2 regions of the Anaerotruncus massiliensis (ex Togo et al. 2026) genome follow, and region 1 is predicted to be linked to the other one. Evidence: riboswitches for the same ligand, from Rfam matches in the RefSeq annotation. Region 1 holds a riboswitch; the other holds the start of a gene.

Region 1 (8,775 bases):
GCGGTGAAAAGGGGGGGACGTTCCGCATGGAAGCAGCTGCGCCGTCCGGAGCATCCGCCCGGATACCGGGACTAAAGAGGCATGACCCGCGTCCGGCGCCGGACGCGCGCCATGCCTTTGGAATGTTTCATCCCCGCCCTGCCGGCGGATTCGGGAAGGAAGTAAAGAGAGAAGGAGCGTGCCGCGCGTGAAGGTGGCGGATATCCTGGGGCTTCTGGGAGGCCTGGCGCTGTTTTTATACGGGATGCAGATGATGAGCTCGGGGCTCGAGGCGGCGGCGGGCAACCGCATGAAGCGGATTTTGGAGCGGTTGACGAGCAACCGCCTGCTGGGGGTCGCGGTCGGCGCGGGCATCACGGCGGTGATCCAGTCCTCCTCCGCGACCACCGTCATGGTCGTGGGCTTTGTCAATTCGGGCATGATGACCCTGCGGCAGGCCGTATGGATCATCATGGGGGCGAACGTCGGCACCACCATCACCGGCCAGCTCATCGCGCTCGACGTGGGCGCGCTGGCCCCGCTCTTCGCCTTCTGCGGCGTGACGCTGGTCGTGTTCATGAAGCGGGCGGTCTTTCACCACTACGGGCAGATCGTCGCGGGGCTGGGCATCCTCTTCATCGGGATGGAGATGATGAGCTCCTCCATGATGCCGCTGCGGGATTCGGAGGCGTTCGTCAGCCTCATGACCCGCTTTGGCAACCCGCTGCTGGGGATCCTGGCCGGGGCGCTTTTCACCGCCGTCATCCAATCCTCCTCAGCGTCGGTGGGGATCCTCCAGGCGCTGGCGGACAGCGGGCTCATCGGCCTGCCGAGCGCGGTTTACGTCCTCTTCGGCCAGAACATCGGCACCTGCATCACCGCGGTGCTGGCCTCGATCGGCACCGGGCGCAACGCGAAGCGCACCACCGTCATCCACCTGCTCTTCAACCTGATCGGGACGGGCATCTTCACCGTGGTCTGCATGACGTTCCCGCTCACGCAGTTTATCGAGGCGCTGACCCCCGGCAGCCCGGCGGCCCAGATCGCCAACATGCACACCCTCTTCAACGTTGCCACCACCCTGCTCCTGCTCCCGCTGGGCACCTGGCTCGCGAAGCTCGCGGTGCGCATCCTGCCCGAGCACGTCTCGGAGGACGCCGCGCTGCAAAAGCTGCTCTACATCAAGCCGGTGGAGGCGTCGCCGGAATACCAGATGGGCAACTCCGCCATTGCGATCAACGGCGTCTGGCGGGAGCTCGGACGGATGGCCGACATGGCCCGCGGCAACGTGGAGCAGAGCTTCCTCGCCGTGCTGGACGGCGATTCCCGCCGGTTGGCGGAGGTCGAACGCACCGAGGAATACATCGACTACCTCAATAAGGAAATATCAAAGTACATCTCGCGCATCATCGTTTACGAGGCAAACGAGCGGGACTCGATGACGATCAGCGCCTTTTTCAAGATCAGCGGCAACCTCGAGCGGATCGGCGACCACGCCGTCAACATCTGCGAGTACACGAAGCTGCTGGAGGAAAAGCGGATTTCCTTTTCCGAGCAGGCGCGGGGCGAGATCGCACAGATGAGAGAGGTGAGCCTGCGCGCCATCGGCCTGCTTCGAGAGCTGGACGGCGTTTCCGTCGAACGCCTGTCCGAAATTTCCGCCTTTGAGCAGAAGATGGACGACATGACCCTCGCGTTCCGGCAGAACCAGATTCGGCGGATGCACGAGGGGGTCTGCTCGGACGAGGCGTGCATCCTCTATTCCGAGATGCTGACCGATTTCGAGCGGATCGGCGACCACATCCTCAACATTGGGCAGGAGCTCGCCTCGGCCGGTTTTCCGCGCTGAGAGGCGTTCCATCCGTCCGGCTTTCCGCGTATGCGCGCGGAAAGCCGGTTTTTTATGTTTTAAACCACAAAAAAGGAGGCAATTTGCAAGTATTTCCACCAAATTTCAAAAAAATAACTGTACAAAGGTCATACTATATGTTATAGTATGGGTAACAAAAAATGAATATTTGGCAAAACTATTGAAAGATAGTGATGCAAAGCCATGGGTCTAAACCGTAGGGTATGACAGCCGGTTGCCGCACAGCCTCCCTAGGGGGGCTTTCTGTACGACTGCCGTCGAGGCGGTCGTATTCTTTTATAGGGAGAAAAAAACGGTCACACCGTCTCCCCCGGCCGCGGCCCAAAGAAATTCCGGACAGATCCGATTCGGACAAAGATATTTTTCTAGGAGGGCATATCATGAAAAAGAACTGGATTCGCTTGCTGACGATGTTGCTTGCGGCCATGCTCATCCTCACGATGAGCGGCGTTGTCAGCCTTGCGAACGACGACCAGCCCGTCACCGGTGACGGCGTATCGGATGTATCCGATACGATCAGTCCTGTGAAGACGGAAGAAGAGCCGTCCGTGGACGAGAGCTCCACAGGCGCGAGCTCCGAGGATGAAGGCTCCAAGGGCCCAAGTTCCGAGGATGTAAGCTCCGAGGGTTCGAGCTCCGAGGACGCAAGTTCCAAGGACACGAGCTCCGAGGATGAAAGCTCCAAGGACTCAAGCTCCGGGGAATGCACCTGCGGCGCCGCCGAGGGCGAGGTACATAAGGAGGGCTGCCCGTTCTACACGGAGCCCGAGGAGAAGCCCTCGGAGGCGGTCCAGGCGGTCATCGACATGATCGAGGCGCTCCCGGATACCGACACAGTCGCCAACTATGAGCCGGCGGTCGATCTTCCCGAGGACGACGAGGGATACAACGACGCCTATAATGAGGCGTATTCGGCGTACCTGGAGGAAGCCAAGGAGAATTACGCCGCCGCACAGGAGGCGTACAACGCGCTGACCGACGAGGAAAAAGCGGAGATCCCGGAGGAACTGACCGGAAAACTGGCTGACTTTGCCGGTTTTATTGCCATGCTCGGACAGATGAACACGCTTGATTTGGATAACGCCAGCGGCGGGCCGGAATACTATGAGGAATTTGGTACAAAGAAGGCTCCCTTCTTCTTTGCGAACGGGACGCCGATCACCATCACGGAGACCGGCGCTGACGGAATGGGCGCGAAGATTACTTGGGACGGCGGCGAAAAGGATGTCCCGGCAAATACCAACGTGTTCGGTGGATACCACAATAGCGATACCTCGTGCACGACCAGTATCATAATGATCGGCGGACGGCTCAACTCCCTGTTTGGAGGAGGCTTGCATAAGAGTCACGTCACCAAAGCGACGATTACGATCTCAGGCGGGGCGGTCCCCGGACAGGTCGCGGGCGGCGGCGCATCCTCAATGACAAATGGCTGCAGCGACGACTGTTCCTATACAAACGCATGGTATAGCGGTGATGCCAAGGACTCCCCTTGCCGGGTCGATGAAGCGGTGGTTACCATTGAAGGTGGTAACGATTATTTGCTCGTATTCGGCGGCGGCGAAGGGATCAGCAGTACCGGTACGGCGACGCTGAACATCTCTGGCGGCGATATGTCGGGAGCCTATGTCACCGCGGGCGGTTCCAACGGCTATACCGGAAGCGGGACCGTGAACGTTTCGGGCAGCGCCAATATCAAGGTTTTACAGGGCGTCAACCGCGGCGGCATGGACGCCATCAAGCTGAACGTGACCGGCGGAACGGTTAAAAATATGTATGCCGGCGGCGAATCGGGCGATGCCAGCGTAACGGGAACATTCGCTCAGTCGGATGTCACGGTTTCCGGCGGCACGGTGGAAACGCTCAGGGCCGGCACGAACGGCGGGGCCGAGATCACCGGCATGAACGGGATTACGGCGAAGATTACGCCGAGCGCCGTGAAGGACAATCAGCTCACTGGCGAACTGGTCGCGCAGATTGGCAACGTCGGCTATCCGAGCCTTGCCGCGGCGATCACAGCCGCCAAGAACGGCGACGTGATCAAGCTTCTGGAGAACGTCGCGGAGGACTCCGTTACTGTGGATAAGGCGGTCACCATCGACGGCAACGGCAAGGAATTTACCGGTACAATGGTGGTCAGCGCCGGCGGCGTAACCATCAAAAATACCGTGTTTACGGGTACCGGAATCGTTCCTAAGGAAGGGAGAAATGGTGCGAACCACCTGATCAAGGTCACCTGCGACGGGACGTTCACCTTTACCGGCAATACCATCAGAGGGGTAGATGCGAAAACAGCGGACGGCCAGGACGGCATTTATTACGATTACATCAATATTGCCGCGTCGGGCGTCGTCACGATCACCGGAAACGCCTTCGACGCCAATGGCGGAAAGGTCTATAACGGCATCGAGTGCAGCCAGTCCATTCCACTCGCCAGCGGAAGCAAGATCGCCAACAACACCTTCGCGAAGGGCGACTGCACCCATAACTCGATCAACATCTATAAGGTGGCAGACGGCGGCAGCTATGACGTCAGCGGAAACACGTTTGCCTATTCCGGCAACGCGTTCCGACTGAGCAACTATCCGAATGCAGACGGTGCAAGCCCCCGCGCCACCTTCAACATGAACAATACCACATACAACGAGACAGATACGACGAATCCCGGGTATGCGGGTCTGATCTGTCTGCAAGACCCGACCAACCAAAACGGTAAATTCGAGGATTTCTCCAAGTTCACCATCCATCTGGCGAACCTGAAAGGCCCCGGCGGTGAAATCCTGACCAAAAATGAACTTGGCACCGCAAAACAGGTCTTCTATGTTTACCGCGACAAAACCGGCATCATCGAGGATGCGGCTCAATGGCCAGTCGTTCCCGAATTCATTAATACCGACGAGGAGATCGCCGAGGTGGTCGCGGCGGCGATCAAGGCCGGCAACGACGCCCTGAAAGCGGCGCTGGGTGACGATTCCACCACGACTTTGGCCGACGTCACCGAGGACGACATCAAGGCGATCATCTTGAGTGACAAGGGCGCGGCTTTCAAGACGGCGATCGGAGGGGCCAGCGCCATGCTGGATAAGCTCGACGCCGGCAAGCTGGCGGACTATCTTGCGAAGAATCCCGACCTGAAAAAACAGGTGGACGCGCTGCGGATGAGCTACGACATCGCCTTCACAGTGGCGCCCGCGCCGAGCGTTCCGGAGGTCAAGGCGACCGTCCCGGCGGACGCGACGACTGCTGAAAAGCAGGCGTTTGACGACGCGAAGGACGAACTGACCGCCACCGGCAACCCGGCGGCGAAAGAACCGCCGGAGAATTTGGCCGAAGCGGTGAAGGGGAACCTGCCCGCGGAGGCGACCGAGGCGGCGCTTGCCCATAATACCACCGAAATCCATGTTTCCCTCGAGACGGAGATCCACGATATCGCCGTACAGGAGGTCACCAACGACGACGGAACCACGACCGCGGTGGTCACCGAGATTAAGTTCGAGGTGCAGCCCGTCTGGCTCATTAAAGATGGAAATGATGTCAAGGCGAAGGGCGCCATCGATTCCCTGAGCGGACAGCCGGTCACCTTCAAGCTCCCCATCCCGAAGAGCGTTACGGATCGGTATGCCAAGATCGTCCATGAATACTCCGGCGGCAGCGAAACCTTCTACCTGGAGATTCAGAAGGACGATGCGGGCAACCAGTATGTCGACGTGACGGTCACCCATTTCAGCCCGTTTGTCGTGACCTTCACCAACAGCAAGCCCTCCTCCGGACATTCTTCCTCGGGCGGTGGTTCCGGCGGCGGGAGCGCCTCGCTCGATAACTACGACTTCTGGGCGAAGGTCCAGAAATCGATCGAGCGCGCGGACGGCGGCGACGTCATCAAAGCGAACGCCTCCAAGGCGCTCAACGTGCCCGGCAGCGTGCTGCGCGCGCTCGAAGGCCGCGACGTGACCCTTGTCATCAGCTACAAGGGCAGGGAACTGGCGATCTACGGCAAGAACATGCCCTCGATCCCCGACAACAAGGTCTACTATACCTTTGACGACCTGTTCGACCTCTTTGCGGATTACGACGCGACCGTGTCGGAAATCCCCGAGGCCAAGCCGGGCAGCAACCCGGTGACGGGCGGCGGCTACTATCTGCCGGGCGTCACCGTGCCGACGGTCACCCTCACGGCGGAGCTTCCCGCGGTGCCGGAGACCCCGGACAGGATCTCGCTGGAGCCCGCCGAGAAGGCGGTCGAGCCGGCGGTGCCGGCCGAAGCGGCGCCCGCGCAGGCGTCCGCGCCCGCGGCGGCGCACAGGCGCCTGAGCGGCGTGACGATCGCGCTGGCGGCGCTCATCGCGGCGGTGGCCGTGGGCGGCATCACCACCGGCGTCTGGCTCTATAAGCGGCGCGAACAGGAATAAGCACCCTAAGGGGCGCATCCCTCCGGATGCGCCCCTTTCCTTCCCCGTCCCGGCTTGACGGGGCGGGGGATGTATGCTATGCTTTTTCTGATAAAACGCGTTTTTGGCTGTCAAGTCTAAATTACTGGAAAATGTGATAGACTTTCCCTCTGATAAGGGTGCCGCCGCCGGAAAAAATAGTACCATCAGGAAAAGATGGGGGCGGTGCTGATGAATCCGGGCGAGATGTCGGCCTATGACGCGTTTTTACATTCGGGAAAGATTGAGGACTACCTCAAATATGTAGACGTCCGGCAGCAGTCCGCAACCGGGACTGCTTTGGGCGCCGCTGTGACGGGAGATACCGGTGCATATCACGACCGACGGGATCGTGCTGCGGGAGCGCGCGATTGACGAGTTTGACTGCGTGCTCACCCTCCTGACGAGGGAACGCGGCATCATATCCGCATACGCACGGGGAGCTAAGAAGCCACGCGGGACGCTGCGCGTTCCCGCCGAGCTGCTCAGCTACTCGTGCTTTGTGCTGTTCTCCAACCGGGAGCGGTACAGCGTCGACAAGGCCGATCTCGACACCGTCTTCATGGGCGTGCGCGGCGACGTGGAAAAGCTCTCCCTCGCCTCCTACTTCTGCGAGCTGACTGCGCAGGTCGCCCCCCGTGAGGAAAACGCGGACGGCTATCTGCGCCTGCTGCTCAACACACTCTACCTGCTCGACACGGGCAAACGCGCCTGCGGGTTTCTAAAGCCGGTCTACGAGCTCCGGCTGCTCACGATGGCGGGCTTCATGCCCAACCTCGTCGCCTGCGCGGGCTGCGGCTGCTATGAGGCGGAGGAGATGTTCTTCCTGCCCCAGTCGGCGCAGCTCGCCTGCGGGGAGTGCGTCCGTTCCTTCCCGGCGGACCAGGTGCGCCTGCCGCTCGGCAGGGGGGTGCTCGCCGCCATGCGCCACATCCTCTATTCCGAGGCGGAGAAGCTCTTCTCCTTCAGCCTCCCCGGACCGGCGTTCGCCCGGCTGGAGGAGGTCTGCGAATGTTATACGGTCACACAGCTGGAACGGCGGTTTGACACGCTCGATTTTTACCGGACAATGAAGGGATCAGTCAATGGATAAATACTGTAAGGCAATTGAACTGGATAAGATCCTCGCGCGGCTGGCGCAGCTCTGCTCCTGCGAGGACGCGAAGGCGATGGCGCTGGCCATCGAGCCCGCGCGCGACCTGCGGGACGTGCGCGAGCTCATGCAGTACACGGTCGACGCGAACACGCTGACCAACCGCTACTCCACGCCGTCGGTCGGCGCGGTGGAGAACCCCGCCGCCGCGCTCAAGCGCAGTGAGATCGGCGCGCGGCTTTCGCCGCGCGAGCTGCTCGACGTGGGGAAGGTGCTGCGCGCCTTCGAGACGATCGAACGGTGGCGGCGGCAGCTCGAGGGCGGGCAGACGAGCCTCTCCTACCTGCTCGATTCGGTGGTGGCTCTCCCCGACCTGCAAAAGCACATCGCGGACACGATCATCAGCGAGGAGGAGATCGCCGACAACGCGAGCCCCGAGCTCGCCGACATCCGCCGTAAAATCCGCCAGGCGGGCGCCAAGGCGCGCGAGGTCCTCGATAAGATGGTGCGCTCGGCGACCTACCAGAAGTTTTTGCAGGACAACATCATCACCCAGCGGGACGGCCGCTTCGTCGTGCCCGTCAAGCTGGAATACCGCAATGAGATCAAGGGCCTCGTGCACGACACCTCCTCGTCGGGCGCGACGGTCTTCATCGAGCCGATGGGGGTCGTCGAGGCCAACAACGAGATCCGGCTTTTGCAGGGCAGGGAACAGGCGGAGATCGACCGCATCCTCTACGAGCTCTCCGCGCAGGTGGGCGGCTGCGCCGCCAGCATCCGGGGCAGCTATGAGGCGGTCGTCGAGCTCGACCTCTACTTTGCCAAGAGCCGCCTCGCCGACGAGATGCATGCGAGCGTGCCCGCCATCAACGACACCGGCGTGGTGCGGCTCAAAAAGGCCCGCCACCCGCTGCTCGACAAGCACAAGGTCGTGCCGATCGACCTTTCGCTCGGGGAGACGTTCGACACGCTCGTCGTCACCGGCCCCAACACGGGCGGCAAGACGGTCGCGATCAAGACCCTGGGCCTGCTCACCGCGATGGCCCAATGCGGCCTCATGCTGCCCGTCGCGGACGGCAGCACGGTGCCCGTCTTCAAAAAGCTGCTCGTCGACATCGGCGACGAGCAGTCGATCGAGCAGAGCCTCTCCACCTTCTCGGCGCACATGACCAACATCATCCGCATCCTCGACGAGGCGGACGGCGACTCCCTCGTCCTGCTTGACGAGCTCGGCGCGGGCACCGACCCGGTCGAGGGCGCGGCGCTCGCCGTCGCGATCATCGAGCAGTTGCGCGCCCAGCGCGCCCGGGTGGTCGCCACCACCCACTACGCCGAGATCAAGATGTACGCCCTCAACACCGACGGCGTCGAAAACGCCTGCTGTGAGTTCGACGTGGCGACCCTGC
Region 2 (8,775 bases), on a different contig from region 1:
CGTCTTCGGCGCGCCGTCGGCGATCTCCGAGTCGATGATCACATCCCCCGAGGCGAGGTTCCCGATCGTCCAGGCGGCCAGGTTTCCCTCCCGGGAAAAGCCGAGGTCGAATCCGCTGCCGGCAAACCACCCCGCGGGAACCGTTTCATTGTCGTCCGCCTCATAGGAGACGGCGACGGCCCCCTCGTTCCAGCCGCTTCCGAGAAGTTCGAGGGAGACCGCGTCGTCGTCGGCTCCCGTCTTTGTGAAAAAGCCCTTCAGGTCGAGCCGGTCGGTCAAGCGGATCGTATCGAAATGCGCCACGCCGACGATCTGGCTGTTTCCTTCATACAGGGTCAGCGACGCGCTTCCGGTCCCCGACGGGACAGGTATGTCTTCCTGCAGGTTTCCGCCGAGGATCATTTCAACCTCGCTGTCCGAAACGGTGATGTCGCAGCGGTCCGTCACCGAGGCGTCGCCGCCCGTGCTGTCGGTCCCGCCGATCACGGTGCAGAAATATTCATTCTCCGGGTAATCCGTGAGATTATGGTCTCCCTTCACGCGGTCCAGGGTCAGCTCGACGGAACCGACGGCCGCGGCCGCTCCGTCGCCCGCATCGCCCCCGCCATAGATGCCGCCCGGAATCAGGCAGTCCTCCAGGAGCATGGTCACGCTCCCCACCGACGCGTCGGAATCCGCCCCCGAGGCCGTTCCGCCGCCGTAAAACACCCCCGCGACAATACGGCCAAATATATCCTTACTAACCGGGGCCTGCGAGCCCGAAACGGTCAGCTCCACCCGGCCGATCGAGGCATTGCCCCCGCGGCCGGCTTCGCCGCCGCCAAGTACATAACCATAAAGATTGGGGCAGTCCTTGATCAGCGTCCGGGCCGTCCCCGATACGGAGGCGTCCCCCTCTCTGGCCTGCCCGCATTCGTAGTTCATCATCTCGGAGGTCCCGACCGTGCAGTCGATGCTTTCCGCCGTCGCGGAGGCGAATGCTCCGTCGGCGTAACCGCCGCTGTAGACCTCCCGCACGTCAAGGCCGGTGAGGTGCATGCTGATGGGGCCGTTCACGTCGGCCACCGCCGCCCCGCCCGACGTCGCGGTCGCGTAGCCGCCTCCGCGAACGAAGTGGGTCGCGCCCCCCTCCAGGACCTTCAGGGAGACGGCGCCGACCGAGGCGTCCGCACGGTTCCTGCTGTTGGAATAGGCGTAGCCGCCTCCATAGACGCTATGGCCGTCTTTCGTGAAGCCCTCCTCCGGTAGGGGGCCGCGGGCCCGGTTCTCGGTGCGCGCCGTCCCCAGGACACGGGCGCTGGCGTCGCCGTTTTTGGCCTCCGCGTAGCCGCCGCCGTATGTCTTCACGATGATGTTCCCGGAGGTATCGATATTTGCGTCGCCGCTCACGTCGGCGGAATGGCTGCCGTCCGAATAACCGCCGCCATAGACGGCGCTCACCGGAACGCCGTCCAGCGTGACGCTGGTGTCCCCGTCGACGTCGCGGTTCTTGCCGCCCCCGAAGACGGTTTTGCCTCCGGGAGAGGGAAGCTCCAGCTTCCCGTCCGTCCCGTAGAAGATGTAGCACACGCCGTCCTCCTTGCGGATGGTGATGGCGGCCCCGTTGGCGTAGACGCGGTTCCCGTCAATTTCCGGGACGGGACCGGCCTCCTCGGAAAGCGCGGCGACCGCGGCTTCCTCCTCCACGGGCTCCAGTCCGTCCTCATCCCCCGGCTGTTCCTCTTCGGGGAGCTCGTCCCCGGGAGTTTCCTCCGGCGGGTCCGTCCGCCCGCTTTCGTCCGGGACTTCCGGGTCCGTCACCGAGTCGGCGGGCCCGCCGTCTCCCGGCGTCTCTTCCCCGCCGTCCCCGGAATCCGCATCTCCCGGGAGTTCGGCGGGCGGGTCCTCTTCATCCGTTTCCGGTTCGCCGGGTTCTTCCGCGCCGCCCGTCTCCGGGACTTCCGTGGTAGGGGGCTCCGGGTCGGGGACCGGGTCCGCCTCCACGGTTTCACGCGGCTCTTCCCCGGGCTGCCCGTCCGCGGCGAACAGGGGGAGGCTGCCTCCCCACAGCAGAACGACTGCCGTAAGAAGCGCCAGAATCCCTTTCATCTTGGTTTTCATACAAACTACCCTCTCTAATAAAATACTGCAAAAAAAATACGCACCTCATTTTTCAATGATAAAATGCGCAGTCATACATAAGCAACGCCCCCGGGCTCCGGGAGCAGATGTGCTGCAACTGGCTGTCATCGCTTACGCATTAGACCCTATAGCTTTGCGTCCCCGCCTTTAGGCAGGTTTGCCCAATATGGAATTGTCACAAATCTTCTTGATATTTTAAACTGACAAATTCTGTGTTACTTATAAATATATACCTTATTTTGCGGAATGTCAACGCGGTTTTTTATGAAAGATCTCCCAAATCGTCCGCCGGGCCCCAATTGGGAAAATTTCCGCCGCGGCTTCCCTTCCCGCCCGGAATCTGTCATAATGGGATTATCTTTCCGTGCTCCCGCCCCGCCCGCAGGGAGGGGCGGGAGCACGCAAAAAAGGAGGGCCGGGATGCTGGTCAAAGCCGAACGGTATTTTCTCTGCTTCCTGTCATATTCCGTCCTCGGATGGCTGTACGAGGTATTTCTCGAGGTCGTCGTATACCGGTGGGGCTTCTCCAACCGGGGCGTCCTCTTCGGGCCCTACTGCCCGATCTACGGGGTGGGCGCCCTGGTGCTGGTCCTCTCCCTGCGAAGGCTGCGGGACCGCGACATCCGCATCGGGAAGCTTCCGGTCACGCCCCTGCTCGTCTTCGCGTCGGCCGGGGCCATCGCGACGGTGATCGAGCTCATCGGCAGCTACGTCATGGAATTCACGACGGGCGGCTGGATGTGGGACTACCGCGCGTACCCGCTGAATTTTCAGGGGCGGATCGCGCTCAATCCGAGCGTCCGGTTTGGGCTCGGCGGCCTCGTTATCCTCCACCTTCTCCAGCCGTTGCTGGAGCGAGCGGCGCGCAGGCTGCCCGGCAGAGCCCTCGCCCTCCTGAGCGGTTCCCTCGCGGGGCTGATGCTTTTGGACGCCGCCGTGACCTTCTTTTGAGGCGGATTCCGGAAGGCGCAGTGAGGGACGCGGCCGGCGCAAACAAAAAAGAGCCATATGAAACGTACCGGATGCGAACCGTACGCTCTCCCGAATGTATCAATATGGTCGTTTCGGTCTTTGATGTTTCGCAGACCGACGGCAAAGAACTCTCCTGGGCGCCTTTGTCTGAGGAACAGCCGCTTGACGCCGGACCGTGCGGTGATGGAATTCTGGCAGCTGATCACCTGCTCCGCCTCCGCCGCCAGGCAGGGAGCCGCCATAGTAAGCGCCGGGTCCGGCGGATCAGCATTTATTTCATGGGTGCACCTCTATCGTATCGGTAATTTCCGGCGAGATATTTTCACCATCTCCAGATGGGGACTGCTTGCAGTAATCGGTCAGGATCATTTCCGCAAGGCGTGCCTCACGGGCCATCAGGGCGCCGAACTTTCCGGAAAATCCCTCCCAGTCCCGGTGTGTCAGGCAGTCCGCGGCCTGCCCGATGGTCTGAGCATATTCGCTTTGCAGGCTGTGATTCCGCAGCCGGTGGACAGTAAAGGGGTATCCCCAGGCCAGAAATTCCTGGAGCGCCCCATAGCACTCCCGCACCATGGCCAACGGGCACCGCTCCGCAATAAAATTCAGAACAATATCAAAGCAGCGGTGGCAGCGGTCCCTTTCACACATCTCATTGAACTGCGCCGTCAAGCTGTCGCTGTCCGCTTCCGGCATCGTCCGCAGCATATGCAGCGAGACCGGTCCGGCCGTCAAGGATAAAAACTGCAGGCTCTCCCAGTAATACCGCAGTCCCTCTTTGATCTCCGGGCGGGAAAATTCAATATCCTCCGCCTCCATACACACCAGCGTCCCTTTGCCATGGAAGGAGCGGGTCACGCCAAGGCTGCTTAAAATACTGAGCGTACGGCGCAGGGTGCGTACAGAGACGTCCAACTCCTCCGCCATCTTCGGCAGCGGCGGCAGGTAGCTCCCAATGGGATAGACTCCCGCCGGAATTTTCCGGATGATCCGGGCCGCCAGCGTATAGCAGAGCTGGCGCCGCTGCCGGTAGATCGTCCAGTGGAACGGGACCTGCTCCTCCGCCGGGTAACGCCCCCGGGCCTCGTGGCAGATGCCGATAATCTGGCGGATCGTGCCGCCGGCGTCATACAAAACCTTATCTGACCGGCCGGCCTCATTATCCCGGTCGTTTTGAAACATTGCGGACGCAACAGCATCATAGGCGTCTGAAACGGAGAGGCATGAGAAGCGGAGATAGCGGTCCACCTCCCAGAATAGATTCAGGATGAGAGAGTTGTTCAAAACGGACAGGAGCAGAGCGCAGAGCCGAATGGCGGGTGAAATAATCTGATCCTTCCGCCCCGCCTCCCAGTTCTCCCGCAGGCGAGTCCGGCAGCTGTCGTCCATCTCCCGCAGCGCGTGAGTCAGAAGCGGCTCCAGCAGATAGGGCGCGGAGCGGCGCAGATCCTGGATCCCGTCACACCGCTGTGCGTAGTAGCGCGCCACAGCCTCCTCACGCGCGGCTCGGTCCGCCTGGTAGGTGACCCAACTGCCCTGTTTTGCCTCCATACGGATATAGCCATCCTCCGCCAGTATTAAAAGAGCGGCCCGAATGGTCTCCGGGGCCAAGTGAAAGGCGTCGGAGAGCTCCAGGATTGAGGGCAGCTTTTCACCATCAGAAAGCAGACCCGTCATAATGCGGGTGCTCAAATAATCATAGACCGATCCGCAGATCAACTTGTCGCTCACTTGCAAATGAAAAAACCTCCAAGTCAGATTCAACCATTCTATTATAACACGTTTTTCATTTTTCCGCCCCCGCATCTGTTTCCCGGCCGAACATAAACCGGTTCATCTGTGCATAGAGCGCCTTGATGTCAAACGGCTTGGAGATGTGGGCGTCCATCCCGGCCTCCCGGCTCTTATCCGCGTCCTCGGCAAAGGCGTTGGCCGTCATGGCGAAGATGGGGACGCTGCGCGCATCGGGGCGCTGAAGCGCCCGGATGCGGCGGGTGGCTTCGTAGCCGTCCATATGGGGCATTTGGATGTCCATCAGGATGAGGTCGTATTGCCCTGGGCCGGAGGTCTTGAACCGTTCCACCGCCTCCACGCCGTCCATGGCGGTATCCACAGAGGCTCCCGTCATCCCGATCAGCTCCGTCGCAATCTCCAGGTTGATCTCATTGTCCTCCACCAGAAGGATGTGCTTTCCATGGAAATCGCAGTCTGCATAACCGCCGCCCGGGCTGGGCTGCTCGCGGTCCTGGCTGAGGCCGGCCAGCGCATCGGCCAGGCTGCTCTCGAAAATCGGCTTGGTGACGATGCCCGCAGCGCCCAGCCCCTCCGCCGCCTGGGCGATGTCCGAGGCGTCGTTGGCGGTAATTATGACGATAGCGGTCTCGCCGCCCACGGCGGCGCGGATGCGGCGGGCCGTCTCCAGCCCGTCCATACCCGGCATCCTCCAGTCCAAAAAGCAGACGTCGAAGTCCTCGCCCCGGCTGTGGGCCTGCTCCACGCGGGCGACGGCCTGGAGTCCGCCGCTCACCGACTCCGAGCGCACCCCCATCTTGCCGAGCACCAGCGTGATGTGCTCACGGGCGTCCGGGTCGTCATCCACAACCAGGGCGCGGAGGTCCTCGTACCGGATCGGTTCCCTGCGTTCCTTCACCCGGCCGAAGGGCAGCTCCACGGTGAAGGCGCTGCCCTCGCCCGGGGTGCTGTCCACCCGGACGCTGCCGCCCATCAGCTCGGAGAATCGCTTGACGATGGCCAGCCCCAGGCCGGTGCCTCCGTACTTGTGGGTCACGTCGGCGTTTTCCTGTTCAAAGGACTGGAAGATCTTATCAAAGTTCTCCGCCGCAATGCCGCAGCCCGTGTCCTGCACCACGAACCGCAGCCAGAGGGTGTCCTTATCCCCCAGCCCGTCCAGCCGGGAGACCCGCAGGCGGATGAAGCCGCCGGCCGGAGTAAATTTCAGCGCGTTGGAAAGCAGGTTGGCGAGAATCTGATTGAGGCGCAGGGAGTCCCCCACCAGGGCCTCGTCCACGTCGCCGAGCAGGGTGGTCTCGCAGTGGATGCCCCTGTCTCTGGCCTGGGTGTAGTAGAGGTTGCCCAGGCTCTCCAGGAAGGAGCGGAAGTCGAACCGTGCCTTGCGCAGCTCCACCTTGCCGCTCTCGATCTTGGACATATCCAGCACGTCGTTGATCAGGGCCAGCAGGTGGTTGGAGGAGAGGGTGACCTTCTTCAGGCAATCGGCCACCTTGGCGTCGTTGCCGATGTTCTGCGCGGCGATGGCGCTCATGCCGATGATGCCGTTCATGGGCGTGCGGATCTCATGGCTCATGCGGCTTAAAAATTCGCTCTTCGCCAGGTTTGCTGCCTCCGCCCGCCTGCGCGCAGCCTCCGCCTCCGTGTTCGCGCGCAGCAGGGCCCGCTCGCTTCTGCGCATGGTTGCGTAGTAATAGAAGAAGACCGCCGACAAAATGGCGAGGATAATCACCAGCACGATGACCGCGTTCCGGTTGAGTCGGAAGGTCAGGTTGCGCACCGTGGTGTCCACCAGCTCATAGGGCGCGATCGTGAGTATAAACCAGTCCGTCTCCGGTACGGGGGCGTAGTGCAGATACCAGTCCCCGCCGTCCAGAGAGAGGGCGGCGATCCCCGCACCGCCGAAGCGGAAATCCGCCTGAAGCTGCTCCAGGGAGTACCCGCCGTCAAAGGCCGCGTACTGCTCCAGGGTGGAGAAGATGTTGGTGCCCTTGGGCACGTCGGCGCTGTACCAGCTGTTGTTAATGATGTAGTTCCCGTTGGGCGCCACGATGCTGGAGTAGGTCCGGGTGTCCTCCTTCTCCAGGGACAGCTGTTGGTTCAATGCCACGGTATCCAGCCCCGCCAGCACCGCGATGAACGTCCGGTCTCCGTAGGCCTGGGGCCGGATGGTGGCGCCCAGCAGTAGTATATCGTCCCCCAGAATTGTCTCGTTGTAGGAGACGAACGTCTCCTCCCCCTCCAGCAGTCTGCCAAGGGAGCTGATCTTGGAGGCCGCCGGAAAGGCGCCCTCCACGCTGTGGTACTCCCCGTGGTCGTCCAAAAAGGCCAAAAAGGTGAAATTGTTGTACTCCTGCACCTGTCTGAGGAAGCCCGACAGCGCCTGCTGATCCTCCAGGTCCTCGTCGGAGAGTGCATTCACCGCGGTGCGCAGCTGGGCGAACTGGGCGCGCAGGCTGGTCTGGAAGTGGCCGACGGTCTGGGAGGTCAGCTCCCGCAGATAGAGCGTACTCATTTCCATGGCGGCCTGCCGGGAGACCGTGTTGGAGAAATGGATCATGCCCAAAAAGCATATGGTACAGGCGAGGATGATCGAGACGAGAAACAGGGCCGTAAAACTGGGCCTTTTCCTCCGCTCATGCGGCTGCAGGTCCTCCATGGTCATCCTTCCCTCCCCACAACGGTGATGCGGCCCTCCAGCCTGGCGGAGATGGGCTCGTCCCGGTGGTTGTAGAAATAGGCCCGCGCCGCATCGGCATAGGTCGCGCCCGTGTCGTCCAGCAGCGTGACGTCTTCTGCGGCAGGCGTGTCGGCGCTGAAGAGGTTCAGCATCGTGTAGCCGTCCCCGTTGTTGTCCAAATATCCGCTAGAGCCCGCCATATAGTTGTTTATGGCCAGCCGATAGCGCCCGTCCGGGTCCAGGGGCGTCCCGTCCGGCAGGGTCGCGGACAGCAGCTCGGCGGGCGTACCGCCGTCCTGCGGCGTATAGGCGTAACGCAGCCCCGACACCTGGAGGAAGCGGCCGCCGGGCACCTCGTCCCGCGCGGTCATGGAGATGCCGTTTTTCAGCATCTCCAGGATAACGCTGCCCCGGGCCTCCACCAGGACGATGGTGTTGGCGTAGGGGCAGACCGCGGCCAGGTCCGCGCCCAGCACGTCGCCCTGATAGAGGCTGGCGCGGATGCCGCCGCCGTTGACCACGGCGATGTCCGCCTCCGTGTACTCCGCCACGGCGTCCGCCATCAGGTTTCCGATGGCCGTCTCCTCCAGGCGGGTGTTGTAGTTTTCATAGAGCAGGTCCTCCGCCACGCTGCCCACCACCGACTGGTCGTAGTCCACCGCCTCGGAGCCGTTGACGCAGTAGTCGTCCACCGCAGCCAGGGCCTCCGCCATCTCCGCCTTTCCGTTCAGCACGGAGATCATGCGTTCCCCGAAGTACTGGATGATGTTGGAGGGCAGCCGCAGATCGTAGATATATCCGCCCTCCACGCAGTCCTCCAGGCCGGCTGGGATCTCGTTTTCCGCATCCTCATACCCGGTGAGGTAGGAGTTGGTGGCCCCGGTATCGGCGATCCAGGCGTCCTGCCCCTCCTGGGTGGAGAGCAGCTCCAAGACGCGCTTGCAGGCGTCCAGCTCCGCCTCTCTGCCCGGTTCGCTGAGCGCCGCGTTGATGTCGATGTAGCCGTCGGGGGAGGAGATGGCCCAAGGGTGGTTTCCCCGGCCGCTCAAAAAGGGCAGCATCACATATTCGTAGGCGTCCGCCTCGCCGCAGAGCTGCGCGAACAGCCGCGCGTTCCCGTAGCAAAACAGCAGCGTGCCGTCCAGCATCCGGTCCTTGACCGGCAGGGCGTTGGTCTGCTTGAGAGAGAGGGCCTGGGCGTTCAGATAGCCCCGCTCCACACAGCTCTCCAGGTCGTCCAGGCAGTTGTCCCACCG

Evidence for each region. Region 1 has a riboswitch for cyclic di-GMP ahead of RCI06_RS08705 (hypothetical protein). Riboswitches for the same ligand answer to the same signal wherever they lie in the genome.
Region 2: another riboswitch for cyclic di-GMP. It lies ahead of RCI06_RS00915 (hypothetical protein); the one in region 1 lies ahead of RCI06_RS08705 (hypothetical protein).

What each region holds. Positions count from the first base shown of each region.
Region 1 covers NZ_JAPJQF010000024.1:6,351-15,125, forward strand. Annotated here, with positions in the region: gene RCI06_RS08700 (Na/Pi cotransporter family protein) at 188-1,828, shown strand; cyclic di-GMP riboswitch class I at 1,990-2,071, shown strand; gene RCI06_RS08705 (hypothetical protein) at 2,230-6,258, shown strand; gene recO (DNA repair protein RecO) at 6,605-7,369, shown strand; gene RCI06_RS08715 (endonuclease MutS2) at 7,362-8,775, shown strand, end outside.
Region 2 covers NZ_JAPJQF010000001.1:200,458-209,232, forward strand. Annotated here, with positions in the region: gene RCI06_RS00915 (hypothetical protein) at 1-2,100, opposite strand, end outside; cyclic di-GMP riboswitch class I at 2,211-2,293, opposite strand; gene RCI06_RS00920 (putative ABC transporter permease) at 2,542-3,072, shown strand; gene RCI06_RS00925 (GntR family transcriptional regulator) at 3,370-4,821, opposite strand; gene RCI06_RS00930 (response regulator) at 4,877-7,498, opposite strand; gene RCI06_RS00935 (5'-nucleotidase C-terminal domain-containing protein) at 7,501-8,775, opposite strand, start outside.